4 regions of the Mesorhizobium sp. RCAM 05104 genome follow, and region 4 is predicted to be linked to each of the others. Evidence: predicted binding sites of a transcription regulator. Region 4 holds the regulator's gene; each other region holds the start of a gene.
What was found. Region 4 encodes PhoB, which activates phosphate uptake and scavenging genes when phosphate is short. Its sites were predicted from a motif close to TGTCATNNANCTGTCAT; they were not measured.
Positions count from the first base shown of each region.

Region 1 (7,893 bases), 290 kb from region 4:
GAGCGAGGCGGTCGGCTCGTCGAGCAGCAGGATCGGGTGCTCGGTAATGAAGCCGCGCGCTATGTTGACGCGCTGCTGCTCGCCACCGGAGAAGGTCGCCGGCGGCAGAGCCCAGAGTTTCTCCGGCAGGTTGAGTTGCGCCAGCAAGGCGCGCGCCTTGTCGCGCGCGCTCTCGCGGTCCTCGCCGCGCTCGACCAGCGGCTCGGCGACGACATCCAGCGCCGGGACGCGCGGCACGGTGCGCAGGAACTGGCTGACATAGCCGATGGTCTGGCGGCGCACCGCAAGCACGGTGCGCGGGCTGGCGGTGGCAAGGTCGATCAGGCCGTCGTCATGGCTGACGATGATCTGACCCTCGTCGACGGCGTAGTTGCCGTAGAGCATCTTGAGGATCGAGCTCTTGCCAGCGCCGGACGGGCCGCCAAGCACGGTGCATTCGCCAGCCCTGATCGAGAACGAGACACCGGCGACGACAGGCAATTTGATACCGTCGCGCAGATGCATGGTGAAGCTCTTGGCGACGTCGGAGACGACGAGCGGGGTTGCCATGTCAGTGTCCTTTGCTTTGCCGCATGATCTGGTCCGAAAACCGCCTTCCACTTTTCGGGATCACGCGGCTAGACCTGCAAAATGGAAGAAACGAGAAGCTGGGTGTAGGGCGCGCGCGGGTCATCGAGCACACGGTCGGTGAGGCCGCTTTCGATGACGCGGCCGTCCTTCATCACCATCATGCGTTGCGACAGCAGGCGTGCCACGGCGAGGTCGTGGGTGACGACGATGGCGGCGAGACCAAGATCGGTGACCAGACCGCGCAACAGGTCGAGCAGGCGCGCCTGCACCGAGACGTCGAGGCCGCCGGTCGGTTCGTCCATGAACACCAGGCGTGGCCCGGTGACGAGGTTGCGGGCAATCTGCAGGCGCTGGCGCATGCCGCCGGAAAAGGCGCGGGGCTCGTCGTCGATGCGGTCCTCGTCGATCTCGACGCGCGACAGCCAGTCGACGGCCGTGGCGCGGATCTTGCCGTAATGGCGATCACCCACAGCCATCAGTCGTTCGCCGACATTGGCTCCGGCCGACACAGTCATGCGCAGGCCATCCGCTGGGTTCTGGTGGACGAAACCCCAGTCGGTGCGCATCAAAAAGCGGCGCTCGGCCTCGCTCATGCGGTAGAGTTCGCGGAACTGGCCGTCGCGCATGCGGTAGCTGGCGGTGCCGGAGGAGGGCAGCAGCCGTGTCGACAGGCAGTTGAGCAGCGTCGTCTTGCCGGAGCCGGATTCGCCGACCACCGCCAGAACTTCGCCCGGCCACAGGTCGAAGGAGACGTTGTCACAGCCGACGCGCGAGCCGTAGAATTTGGAAAGCGCCGAGACGCGCAGCAATGGTTCGTCGGTCATTGCGCCGGCTCCATGTTTCCTGGGGCAAGGTGGGTTTCCGGTGCAAGACGGCCGCGATGGCCCTCTTCACGCCGCTTCTCGCAGTGATCGGTGTCGGAGCAGACGAACATGTGGCTGCCATGGTCATCGAGAATGACCTCGTCGAGATAGACATTCTCGGCCGCGCACAACGCGCAGGGTTGGTCGAAGGTCTGCACCTCGAACGGATGATCCTCGAAGTCGAGGCTGACCACGCTGGTGAAGGGCGGCACCGCGTAGATGCGCTTTTCGCGGCCGGCGCCGAACAGCTGCAGGGCCGGCGAGCGGTGCATCTTGGGATTGTCGAATTTCGGCGTTGGCGACGGGTCCATCACATAGCGGCCCTCGACCTTGACTGGATAGGCATAGGTGGTGGCGATGCGGCCATGCCTGGCGATGTCCTCGTAGAGCTTGACATGCATGAGGCCGTATTCCTCCAGCGCGTGCATCTTGCGCGTTTCGGTCTCGCGCGGCTCGAGGAAGCGCAGTGGCTCCGGGATCGGCACCTGGTAGACCAGCACCTGGCCCGCCGTCAGCGGATGTTCGGGGATGCGGTGGCGGGTCTGGATGATGGTGGCGCTGGCGGTGTCGGTCGTCACCGCGACATTGGCGACCTTCTTGAAGAAGGCACGAATGGAGACTGCGTTGGTGGTGTCGTCGGCACCTTGGTCGATGACCTTGAGCACATCGTCGGGGCCGATGATCGAGGCGGTGACCTGGACGCCGCCGGTGCCCCAGCCATAGGGCATCGGCATTTCGCGCGAAGCGAACGGCACCTGATAGCCGGGGATGGCGATGCCCTTGAGGATCGCCCGGCGGATCATGCGCTTTGTCTGCTCGTCGAGATAGGCGAAGTTGTAGGTGGCGATGTCGGTCATGGCGATCACATCCGCTCTATGCTATTGAATTGACTTCCAATGCGCGGAAACAGGGCCAAGTTCAGATGACCCAAACCGGATGGATACACATCGGAATCCTGCTGCTGGTTTTCGCCGGCGTGGTTGCCTTTGTCCTTCGAAGAATGGTTCTTCCCACGCCGAAAGATGGCGCGCAGGGCGAGACTGTTGCCGGCGCAAGTGGTGGTTACGGCGGCGGCTTGGTTGATGGCGGCGGCCATTAGCATCACTCCGCAGCCTCCCTCTTCTCTTCCGCCTTCACTGGGTTTTCACGGGCTTCATATTCGGCGCGCATGCGGCGCACGAGGTCGAGTTCGGCCTGGAAGTCGACATAGTGCGGCAACTTCAAATGCTCGACGAAGCCGGTCGCCTGGACATTGTCGGAATGCGAGATGACGAACTCCTCGTCCTGGGCGGCGGCGACGACATCCTCACCCAACTCGCTGGCGCGCAACGCCCGGTCGCAGAGCGCCATCGCCATCGCCTTGCGCTCGCTCTGGCCGAAGACGAGGCCGTAGCCGCGGGTGAATTGCGGCGGCGCCTTGGCGGAACCCTTGAACTGGTTGACCATCTGGCATTCGGTGACCCGCACTGTGCCGAGCGGCACGGCGAAGGGCAGTTCGGGCACATCCAGTTCCAGCTCGACCTCACCGATGCGGATCTCGCCGACGAAGGGGTGGTTGCGGGCATAGCCGCGCTGGGTGGAATAGCCGAGCGCCAAAAGGAAGCCTTCGTCGCCGCGTGACAGCGCCTGCAGGCGGATGTCGCGCGCCATCGGGAACTCCAGCGGCTCGCGGGTGATGTCGCCGGGGACATGATCCTGCGGCATCTCGCCGTCGGGCTCGATCAGGCCCTCGCGGGCGAGGATCGCCGAGACGCGCGGCATGGCTTCTGCTTCCGTCTCGCGTTGTAGCGGCTCGGCAACATCGGCGCCGGCGGCAAGCTCGGGATCGAGCAGCCGGTGGGTATAGTCGAATGTGGGCCCAAGCAGCTGGCCGCCGGGCAGGTCCTTGTAGGTTGCCGACACGCGCCGCTCGACCAGCATGTTGGTGGTGTCGATCGGCTTTGTGTAGCCGAAGCGCGGCAGCGTGGTGCGATAAGCGCGCACCAGGAAGATCGCCTCGATCATATCGCCGCGCGCCTGAACGATGGCCAGTGCCGCCAGTTCGCGGTCGTAGAGCGAGCCTTCGCTCATCACCCGGTCGACGCCGAGCGCCAACTGCTCGACGATCTGATCGAGCCGAAGTGCGGGCACCGAACGGTCGCCGCGCCGGCGGTCGGCAAGTAGGCCGTGCGCGTTGGCAATTGCGGCTTCGCCACCTTTTACCGCGACATACATCCTACGCCTCCATCGTTCTAATGCGCGTCGTGCGCGGCAGGCAGGCGATGCCGTCAGCGGTGGCGAGGATGATGTCGACGCCGCGCGGAAAGCGCTTGATATTCTGCTTCCACTGCTCGACGAAATGACGCGGCATCCGGGCCGGTGCGATCGTGGTGCTGGTCTCGATGCCAGGGCCTTCGAGCAGCAACGGGGCGCCCGAAGCGAGATCGCCGACTTGCAGGATCAGGGTGGTCGAACGATCGGGATAGTCCTGTGTGCCTTGCGAAAAACCATCGAGCGCCATCATCTCGGCCGGCGTGGCGACAAATGCGAAATGGGCATCGGCCGGTGTGTTGGCCAGTGGTGCGCCAGAATGGAAACCGAGCCAGGATTTGATCGCAGCGGAGGTTTGCAGCACCGGGTCGAGCCAGAGCGGGGTGTCATTGTCGCAGAGCGCCAATGCTATGGCGCCGGCGGTTGCCGAGAGCGGCGCCGGCGGGCGGGCGAAGGCGGGCAGCGGCTGCACGCTGCCCGGCCGCGCCATCGCGTCCATGACGGCGCGGAACACGGTCTGGGCGTTGAAGACCGGATCGGCGAACCCGCCCTCGATCGATTGCACAGCTGCGTCCATCAATCTTCTCCGCGAACCATTGTGAAGAAATCCACCTTCGTCGCCGCCGTCTCGGCGCGGCGCCGTTCATGCGCTGTGGTCAGCGCCGCCTGCAGGGGTGCGATGATTTTGGTCTCGATCTCGTTGCGGCGGGCCGGGTCCTGCCACAGCGCGTCGGCGATGGCCGCCAGCCTTGCCTTCTGCCTGTCGCGGCCAAGCGCATAGCAATGGCCTACCTGCCCGGACGGCAGCCTGACGGTGGCGCGGGTTACGGTCGCCTCGCCGACATTGAAGGGCGCGCCGCCACCGCCGATGCGGCCGCGCATGGTCACCAGGCCGGTCTCGGGGCCGCGCAGCAGTTCAGCTTCCGAGGGCAGGCCGGCCTCGTTCCAGAGCCGGACGATGTCATCGCCGCTGGATTGCGCCAGTGTTGCCATGGCGGCCTTGCGCTCGGCCTGGTCGCGGGCTTCCTGTCCTCGCATGAGCGACATTCCTCTTGTCTGAATTTGTCTATTGATATAGACATCTATACAAATTATACCCATTATCTAACGCGTGTCCATGACGGGTGGATGACAAGCGATAGAAGGTTGCGGGCAAATGATGATCGGGCGGCTGGCAGCTGACAGAATCGAGCGGCGCAGTGGCGTCTCGCTCTGGCGGCAGATTGCCGACAAGATCCTGCACGCGATCGCCATTGGCGATTTTGTCGAGAATGCCGCGCTGCCGCCGGAGGTGGCGCTGGCCGAGCGCTACGGCGTCAACCGTCACACCGTGCGCAGCGCCATATCCGCCCTTGTGCAGGAAGGAGTACTGCGGGCCGAGCAGGGGCGCGGCACCTTCGTGCTGTCGCGCAAGCGGCTGTCCTATCCGATCGGTGCGCGCACGCGTTTTTCGACGGGTCTGCAAGGGCAGACGTCGGAAAGGCACATCGTCCTGCTCGCTTCGTCGGTCGAGCCGGCCAGCCAACGCGTCGCCGAGGGCCTTGGCCTTGCCAGGGGGGCGGATGTGATACGGCTGGAGACGCGCGGCGAAGCCGATGGGCGGCCGGTGTCGCGCGCCGCCGGCTGGTTCGAAGCCCGGCGCTTCGCCGGCATCGATGCCGCGATGGCGGAAACCGGTTCGATCACCGCATCGCTGGCGCGGTTCGGCATAGACGATTATCTGCGGCAGTCGACCGTGCTGTCGGCGCGCCATGCCGACGCCGCCGATCTTGCCGATCTCGACCTGCAGCCGGGTGCCATCGTGCTGGTCACGGTCGCCGTCAACGTTACGCCCGACGGCCAGCCGATCCAGTTTTCCGAGTCGCGCTTCCCGGCCGAGCGGGTGGAACTGAAGCTGTCGGCGCTGTAGGAAGTGCCGGCCTTATACGAGACCAGCGGCTTGGCGTTTGAGGACCGTCTTCGACCTGCGTGGGGCGTCGTCAATTCCGGCCGGGCTCACCGCCTGCCGTGTTATGACCCGACCTCGATCACAGCCTTGATCAGGCCGGATTTCTCGTGTGCCCAGCGGGCGAGATCGCGCGGCGTTTCGGTGAGCGATGTGCGGTGGGTGACAAGCTTGGCCAATGGCACCGCGCCGTTGCGGATCGAGGCCGCGACGTGATCGAAGTCGGCGCGCAGCGCATTGCGGCTGCCGATCAGCGTCATCTCTCGCTTGTGGAATTCCGGATCGGAAAAGACGATGTCGTCCTTGACGACGCTGACCAGCACCAGTGTTCCACCATGGGCGACATGGGCGAAGGCCGACTGCACCGACTGGGTGTTGCCGGTGGCGTCGAAAACCATTTCGAAGCCTTCGCCGCCGGTTGCTTCCTCGACCAGATCTGGTACCGCGCCGCGCGAGCCGTCGAGGGTCTGGAAGCCGAGCTCGCTCGCGGCGAAGGCGAGCCTTTCGCTGCTCATGTCGAGCAGCGTCACGTCGAGCCCGGCGATGCGGGCGAAGATGGCCGTGCCGAGCCCGATCGGACCGGCTCCGATGACCAGCGTGCGGGCGCCGGGATCGGCGCGTGAGCGCCGCACGGCATGCGCGCCGATGGCGAGGAACTCGACGGCGGCGGCGTCCGCCAGCGACAGACCGTTTGCCGGATAAAGATTTTGCGCCGGCACCAGGATCCGTTCGCACATAGCGCCGTCGCGATGGACGCCGAGCACCTCGATGCTGACGCAGCAGTTCGGCTTGCCGTGCCGGCAAGCGATGCACTTGCCGCAGGAAAGATAGGGGTTGATGACGACTGGCTCGCCAACGACCAGATCCACACCTTCACCGGCCTCGACCACGGTTCCCGACACTTCATGGCCCATGATGCGGGGATAGGCGAGGAACGGGTGCTTGCCCTCGAAGATATGGTAGTCGGTGCCGCAGATGCCGACATGGCTGACCGCCACCAGCGCCCAGCCGGGTGGTGGCGAGCCGGGTGCGGGACGATCTTCCAGGACAAGATCGCCGGGCGAGCGGCAGATGACGGCTTTCATGCTTCAATCCAGTCTTGTCATGAAATCGCCGGCCCGGCAGTCATGTCGGGCCGACGATTGATTGAGGGCGGTCTACTTGCCGCGGCGGCGCAGCCCGTCGAAGTAGACGATGATGATGATCAGCGCGCCGGTAATGATGCGCTGCCAGAACGAGTTGACGTTGAGCAGATTGGCGCCGTTGTTGATGGTGGCGAGGATGAAGGCGCCGAGCAACGGGCCATGGACGGAGCCGACGGCGCCGAACAGCGAGGTGCCGCCGATCACCGACGAGGCGATGGCCTGCAGTTCCCAGCCTTCGGCCTGGGTCGGATTGCCGATGCCGATGCGGGCGGCAAGCAGCACGCCGACGAAGGCCGCGCAGAGGCCCGACAATGTGTAGGCCATGTAGATAGTGCGCTGGACGTTGACGCCGGAAAGGCGCGAGGCCTCGGCGTTGGAGCCGACCGAGAACAGATACCGGCCCCAGCGGCTGTGGTGGAGGAAAACATAGGCCGGAATGCCGACCAGGATGACCATCCAGAACAGATTGGGGATGCCGATGAAGGAATTGCGCGAGAACGCGGTGAAGGTGTCGCTGTTGATGTTGATCGAGTTGCCATTGGTCATCAGCAAGCCGATGCCGCGCAGCGAGGTTAATGTCGCCAGCGTGATGATGAAGGGTGGCAGGCCCATCTTGACGATGCCGAAGCCGTGAAACATGCCGATGCCAACGCCGACCAGCAGCGTCACCAGAATGGCGAGCCAGATGGGGAAACCGGCATTGATCATCATGGCGACGACGACGGTGGCGAAGCCGACCACGGCGCCGACCGACAGGTCGATGCCACCGGTGATGATGACGAAGGTCTGGCCGACCGCCATGATGGCGATCATCGAGCCCTGGCGCAAAAGATTGGCCAGGTTGTTGCCCGAGGCGAAGCTTGGCGTCGCCACTGAAAGCACGATCCACAGCAGAACCAGCAGCGCCAAGAGCGTCAGCCCAAACAGCACGTTGTAGTTGCGCTTCGGTTTCTCGACAGCAATCGCCTCGGTGCTCATATCTCTCCTCCCAGCTTTTCTTGTTTCTCGGCGAGCGCCTGCGTGAGAATGTCCTCGTGGCTGGCGGCGCGAAAACCGTGCGTCGCCACCAGTTTGCCGCGCCGGAAAACGTGCAGCGTGTCGGCGAGCTCGTAGACTTCCG
Region 1 is NZ_CM185033.1:4,714,164-4,722,056, forward strand. It holds gene phnL (phosphonate C-P lyase system protein PhnL) at 1-549, opposite strand, end outside; gene phnK (phosphonate C-P lyase system protein PhnK) at 618-1,394, opposite strand; gene AC56QP_RS23145 (alpha-D-ribose 1-methylphosphonate 5-phosphate C-P-lyase PhnJ) at 1,391-2,290, opposite strand; gene AC56QP_RS23150 (hypothetical protein) at 2,296-2,529, opposite strand; gene AC56QP_RS23155 (carbon-phosphorus lyase complex subunit) at 2,535-3,647, opposite strand; gene phnH (phosphonate C-P lyase system protein PhnH) at 3,649-4,260, opposite strand; gene phnG (phosphonate C-P lyase system protein PhnG) at 4,260-4,721, opposite strand; gene phnF (phosphonate metabolism transcriptional regulator PhnF) at 4,843-5,592, shown strand; gene AC56QP_RS23175 (zinc-binding alcohol dehydrogenase family protein) at 5,694-6,713, opposite strand; gene AC56QP_RS23180 (ABC transporter permease) at 6,786-7,751, opposite strand; gene AC56QP_RS23185 (sugar ABC transporter ATP-binding protein) at 7,748-7,893, opposite strand, start outside.
Region 1: a site for PhoB is predicted at 4,801-4,817, ahead of phnF (phosphonate metabolism transcriptional regulator PhnF). Genes of this name have one in related genera too.

Region 2 (7,893 bases), 3.4 Mb from region 4:
CGCGGTGCCGACCGACGCGGTGGCGATGTCGCGGTTGATGCGTCGCGCCAATCCCGAAAGCACCTTGCCGGCGCCGATTTCGTAAAGCGTGCCGACGCCGTTCGCGCCGAACCATTCAACAGTCTCGCGCCAGCGCACGCGGCCGGTAACCTGGTCGACGAGGCGTCGGGCGATCTGGTCGGGGTCGCTGGAGGGTGTCACCGACACGTTTGAGACGACGGGAACGACGGGCGCATTCCTTGCCACGCCAGCCAGGGCTTCGCGCATCACGTCCGCGGCCGGCGCCATGAGCGCCGAATGGAAGGGCGCCGACACCTGCAGCATCAGCGCGCGCTTGGCACCCTTTTCCGTGCACAGCCTTGCCGCCTGTTCGACCGCGGCCTTGGCGCCGGAAATGACCAGCTGGCCGCCGCCATTGTCGTTGGCGATCTGGCACACCGAGCTTTTGCCAGCCTCGGCGCAGGCGGCTTCGACATCAGCCTGTTCCAGTCCGATGATCGCCGCCATGGCTCCCTCGCCGGCCGGCACCGCCGCCTGCATGGCGTTGCCCCGGATGCGCAGCAGCCGGGCAGCATCGGCAACCGAAACGAAGTTGGCGGCCGCGAGGGCTGAATACTCGCCCAGCGAATGGCCGGCGACATAGGCGACCCTGTCCTTCAGCGAGAAGCCGCGCGATTCCAGCGCCCTGATGGCGGCCAGCGACACCGCCATCAGGGCCGGCTGCGCGTTGGCGGTCAGCGTCAAGGTTTCCTCCGGCCCTTCCCAGATCAGCCTGGACAGGCTTTCGCCGAGCGCGTCGTCAACTTCCTGGAAGACCCTGCGCGCCTCGGGAAAGGCGTCGGCGAGATCCTTGCCCATGCCGACAGCCTGGCTGCCTTGTCCAGGAAAGGTGAATGCAACGGCCATGCGAGGGCTCCCAACGGCTGGTTTTGCTTGCCTGATAGACGAGTTTTTCTTGCCTGTGACGCAAGGCAGGCCGCCAAGTCAAGCCCACTTCGGCCCTGCCCGGCGGCAGCATCGTCGGTCGAGTGCCTGTTCCAAAAGGCTTTTTGGCGATCACTCCTGATGAAAACCGCTCACGAATCGTTTGCTGGCTCTTCTTATTTCCGCCAGAGGCGCTAGCTTTGCGTGACAATTCCATGACAATCGAGTGACGAGTTTGTCGCTGGGCGGGGAAGTTAAAGTGGCAAAGAGTTCAAAACGCGCCGGCAAGGCCGCGCCACAGTTCCTGGAAGACGATCCGTCCACCGGCTACCTGCCGGGCAGGACGTGGCCGGTTGTGCGCTATGGTCTGATCAGCCTGGCGATCGCGGCCGTGCTGGTGTTCGCCATAGAGCTGATCGTGCGCGGCGATTTTGCCGGCACCGTCTCATTCTTCCTGCAACCTCTCAAGCCCGGCTGGACCACCATTGTCGTGTTTGCGCTGATCCTGATCGGCCTCGACGCCGTGCTCGGCCGCAGTCACCAGAGCCTGATGATCGTGGCGCCGCTGACCCTGTCTCTTGCCTTTGTCGGCCACCAGAAGTCGCACTATCTCGGTGATCCGCTCTATCCGACCGATTTCCTCTATGCACGCCAGATCTTCGCGCTGCTGCCGCTGCTCGTGCGTGACCGGCCGATGACCGCGCTCGCCATGGTCGCCGGTATCGTCGCCGGCCTGTCGCTGCTCGTCTATGGCTGGCGGCTGTGGCGCCGCAAGGTTCCATCGCTCAGCCATAAGGGCCGTGTTGCCCGGCTGACGCTGGCGGTGCCGCTGCTCGCCTTCTTCGTTTCGATCATGGACTATGCCACCTTCTCGTGGACCCGCGACCGGCTGCAGATCATCCCGATCATGTGGGACCAGAAGGAAAACTATGCCTCCAACGGCTTTGCACTGGCCTTCGCGCTGAATGTGCCGATGGCGCATGTCTCGGCACCGGCCGGCTATTCCGACAAGGCAATCGCGGCGATCGGCAGGTCCGATGTGACCGCCTCGGTACCCGATGAGAAGCCCGACATCATTGTCGTGATGAGCGAGTCCTTTTGGGATCCGACCAAGCTTCCCGGTGTCACCATCACACCCGACCCGATCCCCAATGTGCGGGCGCTGCGCTCGGGTTCGATGTTCTCGCCCGAATTCGGCGGCATGACCGCCAACATCGAGTTCGAGGCGCTGACCGGCTTTTCCAACGCGTTCCTGCCGGCCGGCAGCATTCCCTATCAGCAATATGTGCGCGCACCGACGCCTTCGTTGGCAACCTTCCTGAAGAGCGAGGGCTACCGGGCGCGCGCCATCCATCCCGGCACCAACTGGTTCTGGAATCGTGGCACGGTCTATGCCGATTTCGGCTTCGACGACTTCAAATCGGAAGAAACGCTGCCGCCGATGGAAAAGCGTGGGCCGCTGGCATCGGACGCGGCGATGACCGACGAGATCATCAGCGAGGCCGACGCCAGCGATCAACCGGTGTTCTTCTTCGCGGTCAGCCTGCAGAACCACGGCCCCTACGAGCCGAACCGCTATTACAATCCGACCCACACGGTGCAGGCGCCGATCAGCCAGTGGGCGCGCGCGTCGCTCCTGTCTTACGCCGAGGGCTCAGCCGACGCGGATCGAGGTCTTGAACGCCTGATCGAATGGGCCAAGAAGCGCGAGCGGCCAACCGTCATCGCCTTCTTCGGCGACCACCTGCCGCCATTGGGACCGGTCTATGTCGAGACCGGCTTCCTCAAGGACAATGTCGCGCCACGCAAGGAACCGACGCCGGAAGCCGCGCTTGAACATCACCAGACGCCGCTGATCATCTGGTCGAACCGCTCCGGTCCGGTCGAGAATCTGGGCGCGGTGAGCCCGGCATTCCTGCCCTATCATATCCTCACCGCCGCACGCATCACCCACCCCTACTACACGGGTTTCCTAGGCGAGGTACGGGAGCGCTACCGCGTTGTCGACCGCAACCTGCTGCTGACCCCGACTGGCGAGGCGACACCCGATTGGTCGCGGCAAAAGGAGATCGACCCGACGATCAACGATTTCCGACTGATCCAGTACGACATGATGTTCGGCAAGCGCGGTGCGGCGCCCGACTTCTTCCCCGAAACGGTCGACAAGGTTGTCGCCCATACGAGTTGAGCCGCTCCCGGGCCACAGGTTCAATTTGTCAATTGCAGCTTGGAGAACTCGTTGGCGATCTGCTGGAACACGTTCGGCAGTTTGGTCGGATCGTTGACGGCATAATAGTCGCTGGGATCCGAAGCGCATGCGCTGTAAAGCGCGCGGTTGGCGGCGGTGTCGGATTGCAGCACCATGGTGTAGATTTGCACGCCCTCGTTCTTCAATTGCGTACAAACGCTCTTGGTCCAGCCGTCGACATTACGCGCCGCCGTGGTCTGGTTGTCCGAACCGAAACGGCCACCCGCCAGATAGCCATAGGATGTGTAGTCGGACTTCGTCGGCTGTTCGCTGGCGCCATAGACGACGTTCTCTCCGTCGGTGAGCAACAGCACGATCTTGCTGATGCCAGGCGTCTTCCATGGCGCGCCATCGGTGTAGGGCGCGGCGGGCGACAGCACCCGCATGCCCCACGACAGGCCTTCCGAGACATTGGTGCCCGAACCGTTCCACTCGGTCATCTCGCTTGCTGCCTTGCGCAGCTTGTCAAAATCGTCGGTCAGGGGGACGACTGGTGTGGGGCAAGCGCGGTTCGGGCCGACGGTGATGGCGGAGCCCGTCTCGGTGATGAGTTCCTTGGCGGGTGCAACATATTTGGCAACCTTCTCCCTGGCGGCCTTGTCGGCCGGTAACACAGCGTCGAGCAGATTGCTGAGATCGATGCCGAGAACGTTGCCTTTCTGCTTGGCGAGCTTGGTCTTGTCGCTGACGTCGTCGAGATAGGAATTGTTGTAGTATTTGTCCGAATTGCCGTAGGAGCCCGACGGCTTCTGGGCGTCTTGCGGATCGTCAGGCGCAAAATAGGGAACGAACAGCGTGTCGGGCTTTGCCGGGTCGGGTGGGGTGTCGGAAACATTGTAAGCCCCGGGCCGCGCCTCGACGCAGCCTTTCCATCCGGTGCCGTTCCATCCAGCCTCTGCCCATCCGGTCGCCTTGAGCTGCTTGAAAAGCGCCATATGATTGGGACGCTTGCCGTCGATGACCGGGAAATTGACGCCGTTGGTGGAGGACTTGCCATCCATGTCGATCCAGGACGGGTCGAATTCATCGCCATCGACGTTGACGGCCGTGACGAATGGAACCAGGGAGGCACGGATCTGACGCGTCGGCGATCTTGCCGCTTCAAGAGTGTCGAGCAACGATTTCGTCGCCGTCCTCAACGCCGTCATGCGCGCCCCGGCCATGGAGCCGGTGTTGTCCAGCACCAGCACGACTTCGAGCTGGTTGTTCGATTCGACGGCCGAGGCATCGACCTCGATGTGCTTGCTGTTGCCGAACAGGAAGGCGAAGTTCAGATTGACGTCCGCTGTGGCAACTGCCTTTGTCTTGATGAAGTTGATGCCCTTGTCAACGGTCAGCGTGGCCTTCGCATTGCCGAGTTCGCCATGGCCGGCGAGGTTGGCCTGGAAATAGCGGTCAAAGGCGTCATTGCGGGTAATGTCGAGATCGCCAAGATGCGAAGAGGCAAGGTTTGCCGCATCGAGGGCATTTTGCAGATTGCTCTTGGCCCGCATGAGTGTCGAGACGTCGGTAGCAAAGGCAATGGCCGTGAGGATGGCCGGCAACCCAAGCCCCAACACAAGCGTGAAGTTGCCGCTCGTCGAGCGCCAGAATTTGTTGAGAAGCATCCTTACCCCCAGAAATGCTTTCCGCTTTTTTGCGCGGATCATCTCTGCGCGTGCCATGATGAATCGACCGTTGAAAGCGGGGGGCAACTCCGCACAATCTGACCACAATCCGACATTGTGGTTAAGGCCTGGTGCCGGAAGCCACAAAGCCTGGCCATTGTTGCTGCTTGATTTTTCCGCCCCTGCGACACAAGAGAGTGCCGCTTGCCCTTGCGTTGCGGCCGGATTGCTGTATAGACGCCCGCAATCTGCCGGTCCCAGCTGGGGGCTGAACGGAGGGCCGGAGGTTTTTTCGAAAGCCTTCGTGTGAAGCCAGAAGTGCTTCCGCCTCCCGTGTCTCCGCTCTCGACCGTCTCGTCATGCTCCTTTCTTCCCCGCCCCTTCGGGATCAGCGGGTCAGAGAAGTTGCAGAGGCTTTTGCCGCCGGGAACCGGGAGAGAAACGAAGAAAGGCACTGATACACCATGGCTCTATACGAACATGTGTTTCTTGCCCGGCAGGACCTCTCGCAGCAGCAGGTCGATGCGCTTGTCGAACAGTACAAGGGCGTCATCTCCGCGAATGGCGGGTCCGTCGGCCGGGTCGAGAACTGGGGACTGAAGTCCCTCACCTACCGGGTCAACAAGAACCGGAAGGCTTACTACACGCTGATGGATCTTACCTGCCCACCGGCCGCGCTCAACGAAATGGAGCGCCAGATGGGCCTGTCCGAGGACGTGCTGCGTTTCCTGACCATCAAGGTCGAAGCGCATGAGGAAGGCCCCTCGGCGATGATGCAGAAGCGCGAAGAGCGTTCGGAACGCGGCGGCTTCGGCGACCGCGACCGTGGCGACCGCGGTCCGCGCTCGTTCGGCGACCGTGATCGCGGCGACCGTGGCGACCGTCCGCCGCGCTCGTTTGGCGACGCCGGTGCCGATCGTGGCCCGCGCCGTCCCCGCGAAGGCTTTGAAGGGGGTGCAGAATAATGGTCGACATCAATCAGATCCCGACCCGGCGCCCGTTCCACCGCCGCCGCAAGACCTGCCCGTTCTCCGGCGCCAACGCGCCCAAGATCGATTACAAGGACGTGCGTCTCTTGCAGCGCTACATTTCCGAGCGTGGCAAGATCGTGCCGTCGCGCATCACCGCCGTCAGCCAGAAGAAGCAGCGCGAACTCGCCAAGGCGATCAAGCGCGCCCGCTTCCTCGGCCTGCTGCCCTACGTGGTCCGCTAGGACTTTCAAGCGGGCGGCTCGCCGCCCGCCTCCTTCCCCACGGCGACGGGCGCCGCAGGGTCGCTTCAAATCCCGAGTTGAGGTCAAGCCTCTAACTGCCCGGACAGGCAGGACAGCGACACCGGCGCCAGGGCGCGCCCAAGCTTCCTGACCTGTTCCAGAGACAATTCGGCGCCGATCCCGACGATTGGCGCTCAACAAAAGGAACAAAACCATGGAAGTCATTCTTCTCGAACGCGTTTCCCGCCTCGGCCAGATGGGCGATACCGTCAAGGTCAAGGACGGCTTTGCCCGCAACTTCCTGCTGCCGCAGGGCAAGGCGCTGCGCGCCAACGAAGCCAACAAAAAGAAGTTCGAAGGCCAGCGCGCGCAGCTCGAAGCCCGCAACCTCGAGCGCAAGTCGGAAGCCGCCCAGGTCGCCGAAAAGCTCGACGGCAAGAGCTTCATCGCCGTGCGTTCGGCCGGCGAAACTGGCCAGCTCTACGGCTCGGTTTCGACCCGCGACATCGCCGATCTGTTGACGGCTGAAGGCTTTTCGGTCAACCGCAACCAGATCCTGCTCAACCAGCCGATCAAGACCATCGGTCTCACCAATGTGGCGATCGCCCTGCATCCGGAAGTCGAGGTCACCATCACGCTCAACATCGCGCGTACGGCTGATGAAGCCGAACGCCAGGCCAAGGGCGAGACGCTGACCACCGCCGAAGCCATCTATGGCGACGACATCAACGACAACGCCCGGCCGGAAAACTTCTTCGACCCGAATTCCGAGTTCGAAGGCGGCGAAGACAACGCCTGATTATGTGAAAAGTGGCGCGCGTCCGGCTGGACGCACGCCGCTTTCATCGACATCCAGACCGTCCAGTCATTCTGGACCAATGCCCGGGCCCCTCGCCCGGGCATTTTTGTGCCAAAAGGAACTTTTCGAAACCCTATATATTGATGCAGAGTAGGACAGCCTGTCTGACCGAGAGGGGGCATTTGGTCATGAATATTCTGTTGAAGCGCGTTCTCGACCGCCTGGTGCGCACCGGCAATCTCAAGGTAACCGGCCCCAGGGGCTCGACAGTGGTTTTCGGCGACGGCAGCGGCGAGCCGGTGCACATGCACATCAAGACCGCGCGTGCCGAGCGCGCCATCACCCTCGATCCGATGTTGGCGGTTCCGGAATCCTACATGGACGGCGAACTCGACATCCTCGAAGGTGGCGTGCTGGGTGTGATGCGCATCGCCTTCCAGAACATGGGCAGCGGCGGTATCGACGCGACCTGGTCCAAGGCGATCGAGGGCCTGCGGCACGCCTTCCGCCGCCTGCAGCAGATCAACACCGCCTCGCGCTCGCGCCGCAACGTCCAGCGCCATTACGACCTGTCGGGTGACCTCTACAGGCTCTTCCTCGACGAGGACATGCAGTATTCCTGCGCCTATTTCGAACAGCCGGACATGACGCTCGACGAGGCCCAGGCCGCCAAGAAACGCCACATCGCCGCCAAGCTCAGGCTGAAGGCCGGGCAGACGGTGCTCGACATCGGTTCCGGTTGGGGCGGGCTCGGCCTCTATCTCGCCAAGGCGTTCGACGTCGACGTGCAAGGGGTGACGCTTTCGACCGAACAGCATGGCGTCGCTACCGACCGCGCCCACGCGCAAGGCCTGGAAAGCCGCGTGCATTTCGAGCTCAAGGACTACCGCGAACTCAACGAACGTTTCGACCGCATCGTCTCGGTCGGCATGTTCGAACATGTCGGCGTCAACCATTTCCGCACCTTCTTCGACAAGAGCGCCACCCTGCTCAAGCCCGATGGCGTCATGCTCTTGCACACGATCGGGCGCTCCGGCGTGCCGTGGGCGACGAGCGCCTTCATCCGCAAATACATTTTCCCGGGCGGCTACATCCCCTCGCT
Region 2 is NZ_CM185033.1:1,003,707-1,011,599, forward strand. It holds gene fabD (ACP S-malonyltransferase) at 1-906, opposite strand, end outside; gene AC56QP_RS05370 (LTA synthase family protein) at 1,184-3,112, shown strand; gene AC56QP_RS05375 (pilus assembly protein) at 3,133-4,779, opposite strand; gene rpsF (30S ribosomal protein S6) at 5,244-5,744, shown strand; gene rpsR (30S ribosomal protein S18) at 5,744-5,992, shown strand; gene rplI (50S ribosomal protein L9) at 6,207-6,791, shown strand; gene AC56QP_RS05395 (cyclopropane fatty acid synthase) at 6,980-7,893, shown strand, end outside.
Region 2: a site for PhoB is predicted at 1,129-1,145, ahead of AC56QP_RS05370 (LTA synthase family protein). Genes of this name have one in related genera too.

Region 3 (7,893 bases), 1.9 Mb from region 4:
GCTATTTTTCCCCGGCGCTGACCGCCTTCCGTCCGTCGCTGGAGCCGATGGGACAGCGGCTGGCCGAAATGCTGCTGGCTTCGATCCCGGCCTTCGCCGGTCCGGAAGGTCCGCGGATCATCCGCGAGGTCTGGCCGCTGGAACTGGTGGCGCGCGACAGCGATTGATTTGACGCAGCCGCTGCCGCGTCAAAGGCCGGCGGCCTCAATCCACCTTCTTCTCGCCTCTCTCGCCGGCCTTGACGATATCGCCGGTGGTGAACAGGATTTCCTTCAGTTCCGCCCGCCAGTCCTTTTTCTGGCGCAGCAGGAATTCGAGATCCATGCCGAAATGCTTGAACTCCTCGCCCTGCGCGTTCTTCATGATGGCGCGCGCCTGCGGGTCCTTCTCCACCGACATGCGCTGTTCGTACCAGCCGATCGCTTCCGCCTCCTCGATCAGCGAGGTGATCATGCGGGCAAAGGTCCGTACCTTCTGCGACAGTTCTTCAGGCGGTTCGTGATACTGGTCGAAACCCATGTCGTCCTCCGTGGTTCATCCCCATGAATGCCTGGGAATGTCGCGCGGTTCCGCATCATCGCTGCAATTCCGCCAGCGCCCTCTCCAGCGGCATCGGTGAAATCTGGATCGGGCCGGAGAACGGCACGTCCATGTCGAGGATCAGGTAGAGTGCCCCGGCTATCAGCACGGCCGAAACAACGTAGGTTGCGACAGTGATCGCATTCTTCGGTGCCCTGAACCCGAAACTGGCGAAGATCAGCGCCAGCCACGCAACCAGCATGGCAATCAGCGGCCAAGGGATCGCGCCTTCCGACTGCTCGACCAGAATCCAGCGCAATTCCAGCACCTTCTGCAGGCGCTGGCGTCCATCCTGCAGAAGGGAGCCACGGACAGCGTCGGGCGGCGTCAGCGCATTCAGCCGTGAGCCGATCTCCGTCAGCAGACGTTCGGACAGCTGGTTGGCGACGATAGGCGTTTCGCTCGTTTGTGACGAGGTGGCCACCACCCTCTGCACGTAGGCGACCAACGGCTGGCGCACCGCGTCGGTTTCCGGGCCATACTGGCGCAAGGTCCTGTCGAGCAGGATCAGCTCCGTCGCATAGGCGTGCACATTGTGATCGACCGACTCGAAGGTGTTCTTGGCCGAGTTGATCATCAGGCCGAGCACCAGCGAGGTCATCACCCCGAACAGGTTGGCGGCAAGCCGGACCACATTGTTGGTGTCGTCATCGCGATGTCTGGCCGGCAGCTTGGGCCAGACCGCCATGCTGACCAGCGGCGCCGCCGCCAGGCACAGGAAAATCATCACTGCGATCAAGGCTTCGCGCATGCCGCTCATTTCTGCACGGCATGCGCCAATTGCCAATGGCAAGGACCCATCGCACCGCGAAAGTTGCGGTAGGCGCAGGGGTCTCTGGCGGCTGCTCGCGCCTCACGACACCGGTGCTGCTCCGCCCTCTGCAGTGCGCCGCGCGATGAATTCGTCGAGCACGCCTGATGTTGCGACAGCCGTTGCCGGCGGGGCGAAATCGGCAAGTGTGCGTCTCCAGACACCGGTGGCGCGCTCGCTTGCCGTCTTCGACCCGCTTTGCGTCCAGTTGCCGAAGTTCGACCAGTCGGCCACCAGCGGCTCATAGAAAGCGGTGCGGTAGCGCGCCATCGTGTGGCCGGCCGAGAAGAAATGGCCACCCGGCTGCACTTCGGCGATCGCCTCGAAGCCGATCGTATCGGTGTCGCCAGGCGTCGCGGCACACAGTTCAGCCACCGTCTGCAGCGCCTCGATGTCGGTGATCAGCTTCTCGAAGGAGACACTCAGGCCCCCCTCCAGCCAGCCGGCGGCATGAATGCACATCGTCGCTCCGGCCAGCACCGAACCCCACAGCGCGAACTGCGTCTCGTGCGCCGCCTGTGCGTCAGAGATGTTCGCCGCGCTGCCACCGCCCGACCGCCACGGCAGGCCGGTGAAGCGCGCCAGCTGGCCGGCCCCTAATGTCGCCTTGACGTGCTCCGGCGTGCCGAAAGCGGGCGCACCCGATTTCATGTCGACATTGGAGGAGAAGGAACCGTATACGACCGGCGCGCCGGGCCGCACGATCTGCGCCAGCGTCAGCCCGGCCAGCGCTTCGGCATGCTGCAGCGTCAGCGCGCCGGCGACCGTGATCGGCGCCATGGCGCCCGCCAGGCAGAACGGGGTGATGACGGAGACCTGCCCGGCCCTGGCGAAATCGATGATGCCTTGCGCCATCGGAATGTCGAGCTGGCGCGGCGAGTTGGTGTTGATGACGGTGTAGCAATGGGCATTTGCCAGGAACTCGTCCTCCGACAGGCCACGCGCCAGCCGCAGCATCTCGAAGCCGTCCTCGACCTGCGGGGTGCCGCGCGCGAAGACGAACGGAAACTTGTCGGACAGCGTCAGCTGCGCGCGGTTGACGGCGTAATGGCGAAAACGGTTGTCGACATCCTGTGGCTCGATGCACGGTCCCAGCATATGCAGCACGTCGAAATGCTGCACCAGCCGGATCAGGTCCTCGAAATCGGCCAGCGTTCCCGGCCGCCGGCCGCGCTCGAGATCGGTGACGTTCGGCGCCCCGCATCCGGCCAGGAAGGTCATCGAGCCGAGTTCGAGGCTGAGGTCGCGGGACCGAGAACCGGCATGAGCGAGGATCGATTTCGGCGCCGAGGCCAGAGCCGCCGTCACCATGTCGCGGCCGATGCGCACCATGTCGGTGTCCGGGTCGACCAGGGCGCCGGCGTCGGCGAAAACCTCACGCGCCCGCGGCAGCAGCACCTTGATGCCGAGCTCTTCCAGCACGCGCAATGCCGTGTCGTGGATCGAAGCGACCTGATCGTCCGAAAAGATCGGCTGCGGCAGGAACGGGTTCTTCAGTGAACGGTAGTTGGGATGGCGGCTGCTCTCGCTGCCGGCCTCGCCCGTACGCCCGCGCCGACGTTCGCGCCTGCTGTCTCGTGCCGCGTCATCGATCATCGGAAATCCTCCTCATTGCCGCATCGCCTTACCCTGGGGATCGTAGGGCGAGGCCGCGATGACGCGCGCCGGCCGCTCTATGCCAATGATATGGACCGAAAGCGCGGTGCCCTCGCCCGAGAAATCGCGGTCGACGAGCGCCAGCGCCAGGCTTTTGCCGACCGCATAGCCGTAACCGCCGGAGGTAACGAAGCCGACACGCCGGCCCTGATGCCAGACCGGCTCGAAGCCGCTGGCGTCGGCGTCGATGGCATCGATCTCCAATGTCACCACGCATTGGCGAGCATCGCCGCCATCACGCTCCTTCAATGCCGCCGCGCGGCCGATGAAGTCACCCTTGTCGAAAGCGATGAAGCGGTCGAGACCGGTCTGGCCCGGCGTGTAGCCCTGCGTGAATTCGCGCGACCAGATGCCGAAGCTTTTCTCCAACCGCAGCGCATTGAGCGCATAGTAGCCGATCTCGGCCAAACCGAGATTCTCACCGGCGGCCAGCAGAGTCTCGCGCAGGCCGGCATGCATGGTCACCGGGCAACTGATCTCGAAGCCGAGCTCGCCGGCGATCGACAGCCGCGCCATGCGAGCCTGCACCATGCCGATGTCGAATGCGCCGCAGGCCATGAATGGCAGTACCGCGCCGGACACATCCTGATGCGTCGTGCGTTCCAGGATCCTGCGCGCATTCGGTCCAGTCAGCAGGAAGCCGCTCATCGTGTCGGAAAGGTCGGTAACGGTGATGCCCGCCGCCGCATGGCTCTCGAACCAGCGCATGTGAAACTCACGCAGATAGTAGGAGCCCATCAGCCAATAGTCGCCGCCACCCCAGTTGAAGACGGTGAGGTCGCCCTTCAGCCGCCCGTCATGGCCGAGCATCGGCGCGAGCCTCGCCTGCCCCGGCCTTGGCAGCCTGCAGGCAAGCAGCCGGTCGAGCCATGCCTCCGCGCCGGGCCCGGACACGGCATAGCGCGAATAGGCCGAGATATCGACAAGGCCGGCGGCGCGCCGCACCTGCAGCGCCTCGTCGCCGACAATGTCGAAGGCGTTGGAGCGCCGCAACGTCGTGTTCTCGGCAAACCCCATCGGCGCGAAATAGGCCGGAATTTCCAGCCCCCATGACGCCGTCCATTCGCAGCCCGCCGCCGTCATGCCGTCATAGGCGCCGGGGCGTTTCAGCGGCCGGCCGGCGGGCAGCCGCTCATTGGGAAAGGTCATGACGAAACGGCGCGAATAGAATTGCCGCGTCGTCTGCTTGAGATAGCAGCGGTTGGCGGCGAAGGCGCCGTAGCGGGCAATGTCCATGCCGAAAATGTCGGCTTGCGGCTCGCCGAAAATCATCCATTCGGCCAGCGACTTGCCGACGCCACCACCCTGGCTGAAGCCGGCCATGACGCCGCAGGCGACCCAGTAGTTCCTGAGGCCACGCACTGGCCCGACGATCGGATTGCCGTCGGGGGTGAAGGTGAAGGCGCCGTTGACCCATTTGCGGATGCCGGCCGTCGCCAGGCAAGGAAAGCGCTCATAGGCCTTGGACAGCTCCGGACTGATGCGGTCGATATCTTCCGGGATCAGCTCGATGCCGTAGTCCCACGGCGCGCCATCCATGTTCCAGTGCTTGGGGTTCTGCTCATAGACGCCGAGCAGCACGCCCTTGCGCTCTTGCCGAAGATAGGAAAAGCCGTCGAGATCGACGGCAAGGCCGAGCTCCTTGTCGAGAGCGGCAACCTCCGGAATGTCCTCGGTGATGAAATAATGGTGCTCCATCGGCGTCACCGGCAGGTCGACGCCGGCCATGCGGCCGAGCTGCTTTGCCCACAGCCCGCCCGCATTGACGACATGCTCGGCGACGATGGTGCCCTGTTCGGTGACGACGTCCCAGCTTCCGTCGGCGCGCGCCTTCAGCTCGACGACCCGGTTGCGCAGGATGATGTCGGCACCGCGCTTCTTCGCGGCGCCCGCATAGGCATGCGTCGTTCCATAGGGATCGAGATGACCTTCGTTGGAATCATGCAGGCCGCCGAGCACACCCGTGACATCGACGATCGGGCAGATTTCCTTGATCTCTTCCGGCGTTACGAGGCGGGCTGTCTCGATGCCGACCGACTGGAACACCGCCCAGGCCGATTTCAACCATTCCCAGCGCGCGGGATCGCTGGCGATATTGACGCCGCCGGTCATGTGCAGGCCGGCGTTCTGGCCGGATTCGGCCTCGATCTCGCGATAGAGGTTGATGGTGTAGTCCTGCAGCGCAGCGACGTTGGGGTCGGCATTGAGCGCGTGGAAACCGGCCGCGGCGTGCCAGGTCGAACCGGCCGTCAGCTCTGCACGCTCGATCAGCGCCACATCGCTCCAGCCGAACCGCGTCAGATGGTAGAGCACCGAGGCGCCGACCACGCCACCTCCGATGACGACTGCACGGTAGCGCGATTTCAACGCATCCCCCTCCCTGTCAGAAGCAGCACCATATATGCACTGGACATAAGTGTCCAGTGCAACACGAACACATCATGCCTGATCGAACCGATGCGTGACCGGGTGACCAATTCTGTGGCGCCAGCGCACGGTTTTATCGGCGCGTGAGCAAGCCGGCGGGCATGCGTGGCCCGCTGTCACGCAAGCATCATGTTCGCGCCGTAGACCGTTTTTGGAGAGGCGCGCGCGGCATCGTCGATGTGGCGCCTCTTTCAGCTTTCATCCTTCGGCCGCTTCGGCTCGCTTTGTCACAAGGGATCATCCATGAAACACCTGTACCGAACCGCGTCGCTTGGCGTCGCGCTGGCATTGTTCACCGCCTTGACGCCGGCGCTCGCCGACAGCACCGCGACCGTCGGCGGCCTCGTCAACAAGGGCCTGGTCGGCGTCGGCCGCATCCCGGCCGGTCTGCGCGACAAGTTCGGCGAGACGTTCGGCTCGGGCTCCGGCATGGCGATAGACACATCAGGCTGGACGCATGATGCGGCTGGCTACAAGGGCTCGCTCTGGCTACTGCCGGATCGCGGCTACAATGTCGCCGGCACCACCGACTACCGGCCGCGCCTCAACACCATCGCCATCGAGTTCTCCCCCGTCGCGCCGGGCGCCGCTCCTGCTGCCGGCCAGGAGCAGACAGACGTCAAGGCGACGCTGGCCGACAGCCTGCTTCTCACCGACGACAAGGGCGCGGACACCACCGGGCTCGACCCGTTGTCGGATGTCCGTCCGGCCGCCGGCGACATGCCGCTGCTGCCCGCCGCCACCAATGGCAAGCTCGCCCTCGACAACGAGGCGATTGTGCGGCTGCCCGACGGCTCGATGTTCATCTCTGATGAATATGGCCCGAACATTTACCGGTTTTCCGCCGAAGGCCGCCTGCTGTCGGCGACCCAGCCGCCGACAGCGCTGGTACCGATGCGCAAGGGCGCGCCGAACTTCTCCTCGGACAACCCCGGCCCCGGCGCTGCCGACCCCGATCCCAAGGATCCCGACACCGGCCGCCAGAACAACCAGGGCCTAGAAGGCATGGCGATGACGCCGGACGGCAAGTTCCTGATCGCCGTGCTGCAATCGGCGGCGAGGCAGGATGGCGGCGATTCCGGCTCGACGCGCCAGAACACCCGCGCCCTGGTCTATGACGCCTCCGACTTCGCCCATCTGAAGCTGGCGCATGAATATATCGTGCCGCTGCCGGTGTTCACCGATGCCAAGGGCAAGACCAAAATCGCTGCGCAGAGCGAGATCGCGGCGCTCTCGGACCAGACGTTTCTGATGATCACGCGCGACAGCAACAACGGCCAGGGGCTGAAAGGCGACACCTCGCTCTACCGCGAGATCAACATCGTCGATCTCTCCTCGGCAACCGACATCGCCGGCGGCGCCTTCGACTCTGCCGACAAGCCGGTGGCGCCAAAGGGCGTGCTTGATCCCTCGGTGACACCAGCCAAGCTGACGCCGTTCATCGACATCAACGACAACGCCGAGCTTGGCCGCTTCGGCCTGCACAATGGCGCGCCGAACGACCACAACAACCTGTCCGAGAAATGGGAGGCGATGTCGGTGGTCAGCGTGCTCGATCCGAAGCTGCCCGACGACTATTTCCTGTTCGTCGCCAACGACAACGACTTCCTCACCCAGGACGGTTTCCAGGTCGGCGCGCCCTACAAGGCCGATGACGGCGCCAATGTCGACACCATGTTCCTGGTCTATCAGGTCACGCTTCCAGGCCTCGCCAGGAAGTAGCGATCGCTGCGGGGCGGGCGCGCTTGGCGCGTCCGCCCGAGCAGAGGGTGAAGGCTTACTTCAAGAACTCGGCGTCCTTCGGCACGCCGGCATCGATCGGCTCGGCCGTCCTGCTCGACACGGCCATGATCTTGCCGGCAGGCGACAGGTTCGGGCGCACGAAGACCGGCGCGGGTCCATTGACGCGGCTGTAGAGGTCGATGATGTCCTGGTTCATGAAGCGCACACAGCCCGACGATGCGTTCTTGCCGATGGAATCCCACTCCGGCGTGCCGTGCAGCCGGTACATCGTGTCCTTGCCGTCGCGGAACAGATAGAGCGCGCGGGCGCCTAGCGGGCTCTGCGGGCCGGGCGGCATGCCGTCCTTGTATTTGGCCAGTTCCGGCCGGCGCTGGATCATTTCCGGCGGCGGCGTCCAGACTGGCCACTTCTTCCTCGCCTGAACCACGGCGCTGCCGGTCCATCCGAAACCGGCCTTGCCGAGGCTGACGCCATAGCGGATAGCCTTGCCGCCGTCGCGCACCAGATAGAGGAAGTGCTCGGAGACATCGACGACGATCGTCCCAGGCTTTTCCCCGGTCGGATCGGACACGATCTGGCGCACGAACTTCGGATCGAGCTTGGCCACCGGGATTGCCGGCAGTTGATAGCCCTCGTCGACGCGCGCCGCGTACATGCTTGCGGCATCGCCGAAAGCC
Region 3 is NZ_CM185033.1:6,281,080-6,288,972, reverse strand. It holds gene AC56QP_RS30775 (LacI family DNA-binding transcriptional regulator) at 1-167, shown strand, start outside; gene AC56QP_RS30770 (ferritin family protein) at 205-519, opposite strand; gene AC56QP_RS30765 (bestrophin-like domain) at 575-1,330, opposite strand; gene AC56QP_RS30760 (trimethylamine methyltransferase family protein) at 1,433-2,986, opposite strand; gene AC56QP_RS30755 (GcvT family protein) at 2,999-5,413, opposite strand; gene AC56QP_RS30750 (esterase-like activity of phytase family protein) at 5,717-7,195, shown strand; gene AC56QP_RS30745 (L,D-transpeptidase) at 7,251-7,893, opposite strand, start outside.
Region 3: a site for PhoB is predicted at 5,588-5,604, ahead of AC56QP_RS30750 (esterase-like activity of phytase family protein). Genes of this name have one in related genera too.

Region 4 (7,893 bases):
GCCGACCTGGAAAAGAACGGCCTCGTCCAGTTTCCGATGGTGATGGGCGGCATCGTGCCGATCGTCAACCTCACCGGCATCAAGCCGGGCGAACTGGTTCTCGACGGCAAGACGCTGGCCCAGATCTATCTGGGCGCCATCACCACCTGGGACGATGCCGCGATCAAGGCGCTGAACCCCACGCTCACCCTGCCGTCGACCGCGATCGCCGTCGTGCATCGTTCGGACGGCTCGGGCACGACCTTCAACTTCACCAACTACCTGGTCAAGCTGTCGCCCGACTGGAAGGACAAGATCGGTTCCGACACGGCGGTCGAATGGCCGGTCGGCGTCGGCGCCAAGGGCAGCGAAGGCGTTGCCAACACCGTCAAGCAGACCGACGGCGGCATCGGCTACGTCGAGTATGCCTATGCGTCCCAGAACAACCTGTCCTACTCCAAGATGTTGAACGCTGCCGGCAAGGTTGTCGAGCCGTCGCTCGAATCCTTCGGCTCGGCTGCTTCGAACGCCGACTGGAAGGGTGCGAAGAACTTCAACGTCATCATCACCAACGAGCCCGGCGACGCCACCTGGCCGATCGCCGCATCGACCTGGGTGCTGATCCACAAGACTCCCGAGGATGTCGCCGCCACCGGTGAAGCGCTGAAGTTCTTCGCCTGGGCCTACAAGGACGGCAAGGACATCGCCAAGGGCCTCGACTACGTTTCGATCCCCGACAACGTCGTCGACCTGATCAAGGCTTCGTGGAAGTCGGATATCGTCACCGACGGCAAGCCCGTCTACGCCGGCGAGTAACATCCTCCAAAGGAGCGCCGCGCCGCGGCGCTCCTTTTTCCTCAACACAAAGAGCCGAGCTTCACATGAGCGCTGTCCAGGAAGCCTTGCCAGCCATTCGAGGTTCGCGCGATGCCACCGTCAGGCGGTTCGCGTTGACCGACGCGATCTTCCACGGGCTTACCCGCGCCGCCGCCATATTGGTGCTGGTCCTGCTCGGCGGTGTCGCGATCTCGCTGTTTGCCGGTTCCTGGCAGGCGCTGTCGACCTTCGGCTTCTCCTTCCTGACCAGTGAAAGCTGGAATCCGGTCACCGAAAAATTCGGCGCGCTGGCGCCGATCTACGGCACCATCGTCACCTCGGCGATCGCCATCCTGATCGCCGTTCCGCTCGGCATCGGCATTGCCATCTTCCTCACCGAACTTTGCCCGCGGCCGCTTCGGCGGCCGATCGGCATGGCGGTGGAACTGCTCGCCGGCATCCCGTCGATCATCTACGGCATCTGGGGCCTGTTCGTGCTGGCGCCGTTCCTGCAGACGACCGTGCAGCCCTTCATCATCGGCGCGTTCCACGGCATTCCCGGCCTCAACAGCCTGTTTGCCGGCCCGCCTTACGGCATCGGCCTTTTGACCTCGTCGCTGATCCTGGCCATCATGGTGCTGCCCTTCATCACCTCGATCACCAAGGACGTCTTCGACACGGTGCCGCCGGTGCTGAAGGAATCCGCCTACGGCATTGGCTGCACGACCTGGGAAGTGACCCGCCGCGTTGTCATTCCCTACACAAGGATCGGCATCATGGGCGGCGTCATGCTTGGTCTCGGCCGCGCGCTCGGCGAAACCATGGCGGTGACCTTCGTCATCGGCAACGCGCATCGGATCAGCACCTCGCTGTTCGCACCGGCGACCACGATCTCCGCGACCATCGCCAATGAATTCACCGAAGCCGTCGGCGATCTCTACACGTCTTCGCTGGTGGCGCTCGGCCTGATCCTGTTCGTCATCACCTTCCTGATCCTTGCCATCGCACGCTACATGCTGATGCGCATCGACGCCCGCACGGGAGCCTGACCGATGTCGACAGCCTCATCGCTTCACCAGAGCCGCAAGAGGAAGAATGCCGTGATGATGACGCTGTGCGTCATCGCCGCGGGCATCGGACTTGCCTGGCTGGCGCTCATCCTCGGCGCGCTGGTCTACAAGGGCACCGCCGGCCTGTCCCTCGACGTCTTCACGCAGATGACGCCGCCACCCGGCGACGCCGGTGGGTTGCTCAACGCCATCTACGGCAGCGTGGTGATGACGGTCATCGCCGTCATCGTCGGCACGCCAATCGGCGTGCTTGCAGGAACCTACATGGCCGAATACGGCCGCTTCTCAAAACTCACCACGGTGGTGCGTTTCATCAACGACATCCTGCTGTCGGCGCCGTCGATCATCATCGGCCTGTTCGTCTACGAACTGATGGTGCGGCCGATGGGGCATTTCTCGGCCCTTGCCGGTTCTGTCGCACTCGCCATCCTGGTCATTCCGGTCGTCGTGCGCACCACCGAAGACATGCTCAACCTGGTGCCGAACGCCTTGCGCGAAGCCGGCACCGCGATCGGCGCGCCGCGCTGGGTTGTCATCAAGTCGGTGGCCTACCGCGCCGCTCTTTCCGGTATCGTCACAGGCATATTGCTGTCGATCGCCCGTATTTCGGGCGAGACCGCGCCACTGCTCTTTACAGCGCTCAACAACCAGTTCTGGTCGAGCAATCTCAACGCGCCGATGGCCAGCCTGCCGGTGACCATCTTCCAGTTCGCTCTCAGTCCTTACGAGGAATGGCAGCAACTGGCCTGGACCGGCGCACTCATAATCACATTGACGGTTCTCGCGCTCAGCATCTTTGCTCGCAGCCTGACCGGACGCAGAGAGGACAAATGAGTCAGATGTTGTCTCCAGACATGACGATCGCCGCCGAGGCAACCGCCAAAGCCAAGATCGAGGTCAAGAACCTCAACTTTTACTACGGTCAGAGCAAGGCGCTCAAGGGTATCACCCTGTCGCTGCCCGAGCGCAGCGTCACCGCCTTCATCGGGCCCTCGGGCTGCGGAAAGTCGACGCTGCTGCGCGTCTTCAACCGCATCTACGAGCTCTACCCGAAACAGACCGCCGAGGGCCAGGTGCTGCTCGACGGTCAGAATATCCTTGACCGGTCGCAGGATCTCAACCTGCTGCGGACCAAGATCGGCATGGTGTTCCAGAAGCCGACGCCATTTCCGATGTCGATCTATGAGAACATCGCTTTCGGCGTCAGGCTCTATGAGAAGATCAGCAAGTCCGAGATGGACGGCCGTGTCGAGCAGGCGCTCAAGCGCGCCGCGCTGTGGACCGAGGTCAAGGACAAGCTCAACGCCAGCGGCCTCAGTCTTTCGGGCGGCCAGCAGCAGCGGCTCTGCATCGCCCGCACCGTGGCGGTGAAGCCGGAAGTCATCCTGCTCGACGAGCCGGCTTCGGCGCTCGATCCGCTGTCGACCGCCAAGATCGAAGAGCTGATCGACGAGTTGCAGGCCGACTACACGATCGTCATCGTCACCCACAACATGCAGCAGGCGGCACGCGTCTCGAAGCAGACCGCCTTCATGTATCTGGGCGAACTGGTCGAATTCGACCGCACCGAGAAGATCTTCACGTCGCCCCGCGAGAAGCGCACGCAGGACTACATCACCGGCCGCTTCGGCTGAGCTCAGACATACGAGGACTAAGATCATGGGCGAACATACAGTCGCTTCTTTCGACGAGGATCTCGGACAGATCAGCAGGCTCATCAGCGATATGGGCGATCTCGCCGGCTCGATGGTCGGCGGCGCGACCAAGGCGCTTTTGAATTCCGACAACGCCCTGGCACAGCGCGTTGTCTCCGACGACGCGATCATGGACGCGCGCCAGCGCGAACTCGACGACCGCGCCATCACATTGATCGCCAAGCGTCAGCCGATGGCCGACGATCTGCGCCATGTCGTCGGTTCGATCCGCATGGCCGGCGACCTCGAACGCATCGGCGATCTTGCCAAGAACATAGCCAAACGCGTCGGCACCGTTGGCCTCAGCGTCACGCCTCGCGACCTTTCGCACTCGATCGATGCGATGGCGCAACTGGTGCTGATCCAGGTGCAGGGTGTGATCGAGGAATATGCCGCCGCCGACGCGGCGGCGCTGGCCAAGCTCAGGAACGACGACGAACGCATCGACGTCAAGTACACGTCCGTGTTCCGCGAACTCCTGACCTACATGATGGAGGATCCGCGCAACATCACCGCGTGCACGCATCTGTTGTTCTGCGCCAAGAACCTCGAACGCATCGGCGATCACGTGACCAACATCGCCGAGAATGCGTATTATGTTTTGACCGGCACGCAGCTGCCCGCCAATCGCCCGAAGCAGGACGAGACGGCAATGTCCGCGCCGGCGGCATGACGACAGGGGTGAGCAGCCGATGATCGCGCCACGCATCATGGTGGTGGAGGACGAGGAGCCGCTGGGTGTGCTGCTCCGCTACAATCTGGAGTCAGAGGGTTACCAGGTCGAGGTGGTGACGCGCGGCGACGAGGCCGAGATCCGGCTGCAGGAGAACGTCCCCGACCTTCTGGTGCTGGACTGGATGGTGCCGGCGGTTTCCGGCATCGAACTCTGCCGGCGGCTGAGAATGCGCCCCGAGACCGAGCGGCTGCCGATAATCATGCTGACCGCGCGTGGCGAGGAGAGCGATCGCGTGCGCGGCCTTTCGACAGGCGCCGACGATTATCTGGTCAAGCCGTTCTCGACACCGGAGTTCATGGCCAGGGTCAAGGCGCTGCTGCGCCGCGCCAAGCCGGAAGTGCTGTCCAGCGTGCTCAAGGTTGGCGACATCGTGCTCGATCGTGAGTCGCACCGGGTCTATCGCAAGAAGAGCGAGATCCGGCTCGGACCGACCGAATTCCGCCTGCTGGAATTCATGATGCGCCACCCTGGCCGCGTCTTCTCGCGCAGCCAGCTGCTCGACAATGTCTGGGGCGAGACAATCTATATCGACGAGCGCACGGTGGACGTGCATGTCGGCCGGTTGCGCAAGGCGGTCAACAATGGCCGCATGCCCGATGTCATCCGCACGATCCGCGGGGCGGGTTACGCGATCAGGGAAGACTAGGGACAGTCCGGGCTCAAACCTGCCGGACGACGGTGCCGATCACATTGACGAGAAGGCGCGCCGCGGTCAGGGCCGACAGGCTGTCAATGTCGGCGGGAGGATAGAGTTCGACAAGGTCGAATCCCGCGATCCTGGCCCGCCTGCCGAGGCCCGCGATCAGATCGATCACCTGGGTGTAGGTGAGGCCGCCGGGCGAACGCGCCGCCACGCCCGGCATGATGCCGGGATCGAGGCCGTCGCAGTCGAGGGTTACGACGACCCGCGCCCCTTCCGGAATATGCCGGAGAGCGGCTTCGACGCCCTGGGCGTGAACCTCGCGGGCCGTTACAAGGCGGCTGCCATAGCGCCGTGCCGCTTCGATTTCGGTGAGGCGCGCGCTGCCAACGCCACGGATGCCGACCTGCACGATGCCGGCGACATGCGGCATCTCGCTCGCGCGGCGCATCGGGTTCGAATAGCCGTAGCGCTCGCCATGCACCTCGTCGCGCCAGTCGATATGGGCGTCGATCTGCAGGATCCAGACCGGCCCGTGATCCGCAAAGCCGGCGAGGAAGGGGATGGGCACGGAATCGTCGCCGCCGAGCAGGATCGGTACGGCCGGCAATGCCAGAACCTGACGCGTTTTCGCCTGGATTCGAGCCCTGTTGCCGGTATTGTCATGCATGGTGGTCGGGATGTCGCCGGTGTCGATGCAGCAGACCGGCTTGCCGTCGAACAGCGGGCCGCCGAGATCGAAATCCCAGTGCTCGACGAGCGTGGCATCGCCCTGACTCGCAACGCGGATGGCGTCGGCGGCCAAGGCATAGCCGCGGCTGTCCTCGCCGGGATAGGTGCTGCCGTGGCCGGCTCCGAAGATCACCGCGCGCGGGATACGGCCATCGGCAAGCCAATCGGGAAAGCCGAGAAAGGGAGGCGAGGCGGTCATTTCTTGGTGGTCCTGATGATGGTTTAGCTGAAATTTCAGTGTTGAGGGTGCGGGATGATGAGCATTGGCTGGGCGTGTCGAATTAGACAGCATCCTAACAGTTGGCGCGCCTAACTGACATCATACCCATCGTGAAGCCCGGTTCAGGTCGACCGGTCGTTCAGAATATGCGCTGATCCTCAGGCAACGTTCTTTCCGGCGCCCGTTCGTGCTTGCGCGCCCGGTGCGAAAATCTCCTGGTCGACGAAGGTCAGCGCGCGCATGGCGCAGCCTTCGCGGATCAGCGGCAGTTCGTTCGGCTCGGTGTCGAAGGAAATCGATTCCGAATGCTGGCCTCCGGCGGTCTGGGCTATGGCCTCGCGCAATGCCGGCTCGATCAGGTCGAAGGCCGCGGCGCTGACACCGACCATGGCGACGGGTGCCGGATCGATCAGCGCGAACAGGCTGCCGAGGCCGTAGCCGAGCGCTTCGCCGGCCTTGCGATAGGCTTCACGCTCGGGCCCCGCGCTGTCGCGGGCCGCGGCTGCCAGAGCGCGCATGTCTGCGTCGCTGACATCGGCAACCGGCTCGGTGTCCTCGCCCAGCTGCCTTGCGTTGCGCCAGATGGCGTAGTTGCCGGCATAGGCCTCGACGCAGCCGCGTCGCCCACAGCGGCAGAGCGCGCCCCTCGGCTGGTGGATCATGTGACCGAACTCGCCGCCCGAGGAATGGGTGCCGGTGAACAACTGACCCTTCAGCACCAGGCCCATGCCGATGCCGTGCGAGAGCAGGATGGCGATGAAGTCATCACGGTAGCGCTGCGGATCGCGCCAGCGCAACGCCACCGCCATCATGTTGCAGTCGTTCTCCATGGTGGCGGGGATGCCGAACTCGTCCTCGAGGATGTCGGCGAAGGCGATGTCGGTGTGCGGCGTGATCGGCGACCACAGCATGGCGCGAGCACGGGTGTCGGTAATGCCCTGGATGGCCAGCGCGATGCGGGCGACGCTGCGGACATCAAGATCGGGGTCTTCGAGACGGCGTCGCACGATGGCGACGCATTCACCGATAAGCGCGTCGCGCGACATCGTCAGCGTCTCCAGCCGGCGCTGTTCCTCCGATATCACCTGGCCGGCATAGTCGATGACGGCGACGGACAGGAAGTTCAGAGACAGCACCACGGTCATCACCGCCGCGGCTTCCGGATTGAGGCTGAGGCCGACCTGTGGCCGGCCGCGTTTCAGCGAAGCGGGCTCGCTCGGCTTGCTCTCGGCCAGGATGCCTTCGCCGATCAGGTCGGAGGAAATCGCCGATATGGTCGAGTGGGAGAGGCCCGTGGTCGCGGCGATCTCGGTGCGTGACGGCTGTCCGGCGCGGCGCACGGCCGCAATCACCATTGCCCGGTTGCGCCGGCGCAAATCGTCGTGGCGGATTCCGACCGACATGCTTTCTCACATCCTCCCGGTCGCCGCGGCCTTTCGTGCCCTCCGAAGGCGTCGGCGAAGCCTGAAGCGCGTCGCGCCCCAGGTCGTCATTCCCGCGCCTGTCGTCGTCCCGAAACCGCTGCCCACCCTTGGGCGACACGCGCCAGCCAAATACTGGCAGAAGCGAATTATTCTGTCATTATTTATTCCGAGGCTCGAAAAAAATTCCGAGAGACATCAAAATCCATCAGAATCGATGTTGACAGCGTTCCGGTGTTGGATCAGTATTTTTTCGAGGCTCGAAAAAAGAGCCTGTGTGCCGGCCTTCGGGTCAGTTTGGTCGCGCCATACGCGGCGCAGGGAGGATAACATGAAGAGATTCACAGCCGCCATCCTGGCGGGTGTCGCCATGTCGCTGACGCTCGCGTCGGTCGCGCAGGCGAAGGACAAGGTCATCGGCGTTTCGTGGTCCAACTTCCAGGAAGAGCGCTGGAAGACGGACGAGGCCGCCATGAAGGCGGCGATCGCGGCCGCCGGCGACAAGTATATCTCCGCCGACGCGCAGTCCAATCCCGGCAAGCAGCTTACCGATGTCGAGAGCCTGATCTCGCAGGGCGCCAACTC
Region 4 is NZ_CM185033.1:4,423,513-4,431,405, forward strand. It holds gene pstS (phosphate ABC transporter substrate-binding protein PstS) at 1-795, shown strand, start outside; gene pstC (phosphate ABC transporter permease subunit PstC) at 861-1,844, shown strand; gene pstA (phosphate ABC transporter permease PstA) at 1,848-2,699, shown strand; gene pstB (phosphate ABC transporter ATP-binding protein PstB) at 2,696-3,499, shown strand; gene phoU (phosphate signaling complex protein PhoU) at 3,525-4,232, shown strand; gene phoB (phosphate regulon transcriptional regulator PhoB) at 4,252-4,941, shown strand; gene AC56QP_RS21700 (agmatinase) at 4,955-5,866, opposite strand; gene AC56QP_RS21705 (ROK family protein) at 6,046-7,290, opposite strand; gene xylF (D-xylose ABC transporter substrate-binding protein) at 7,640-7,893, shown strand, end outside.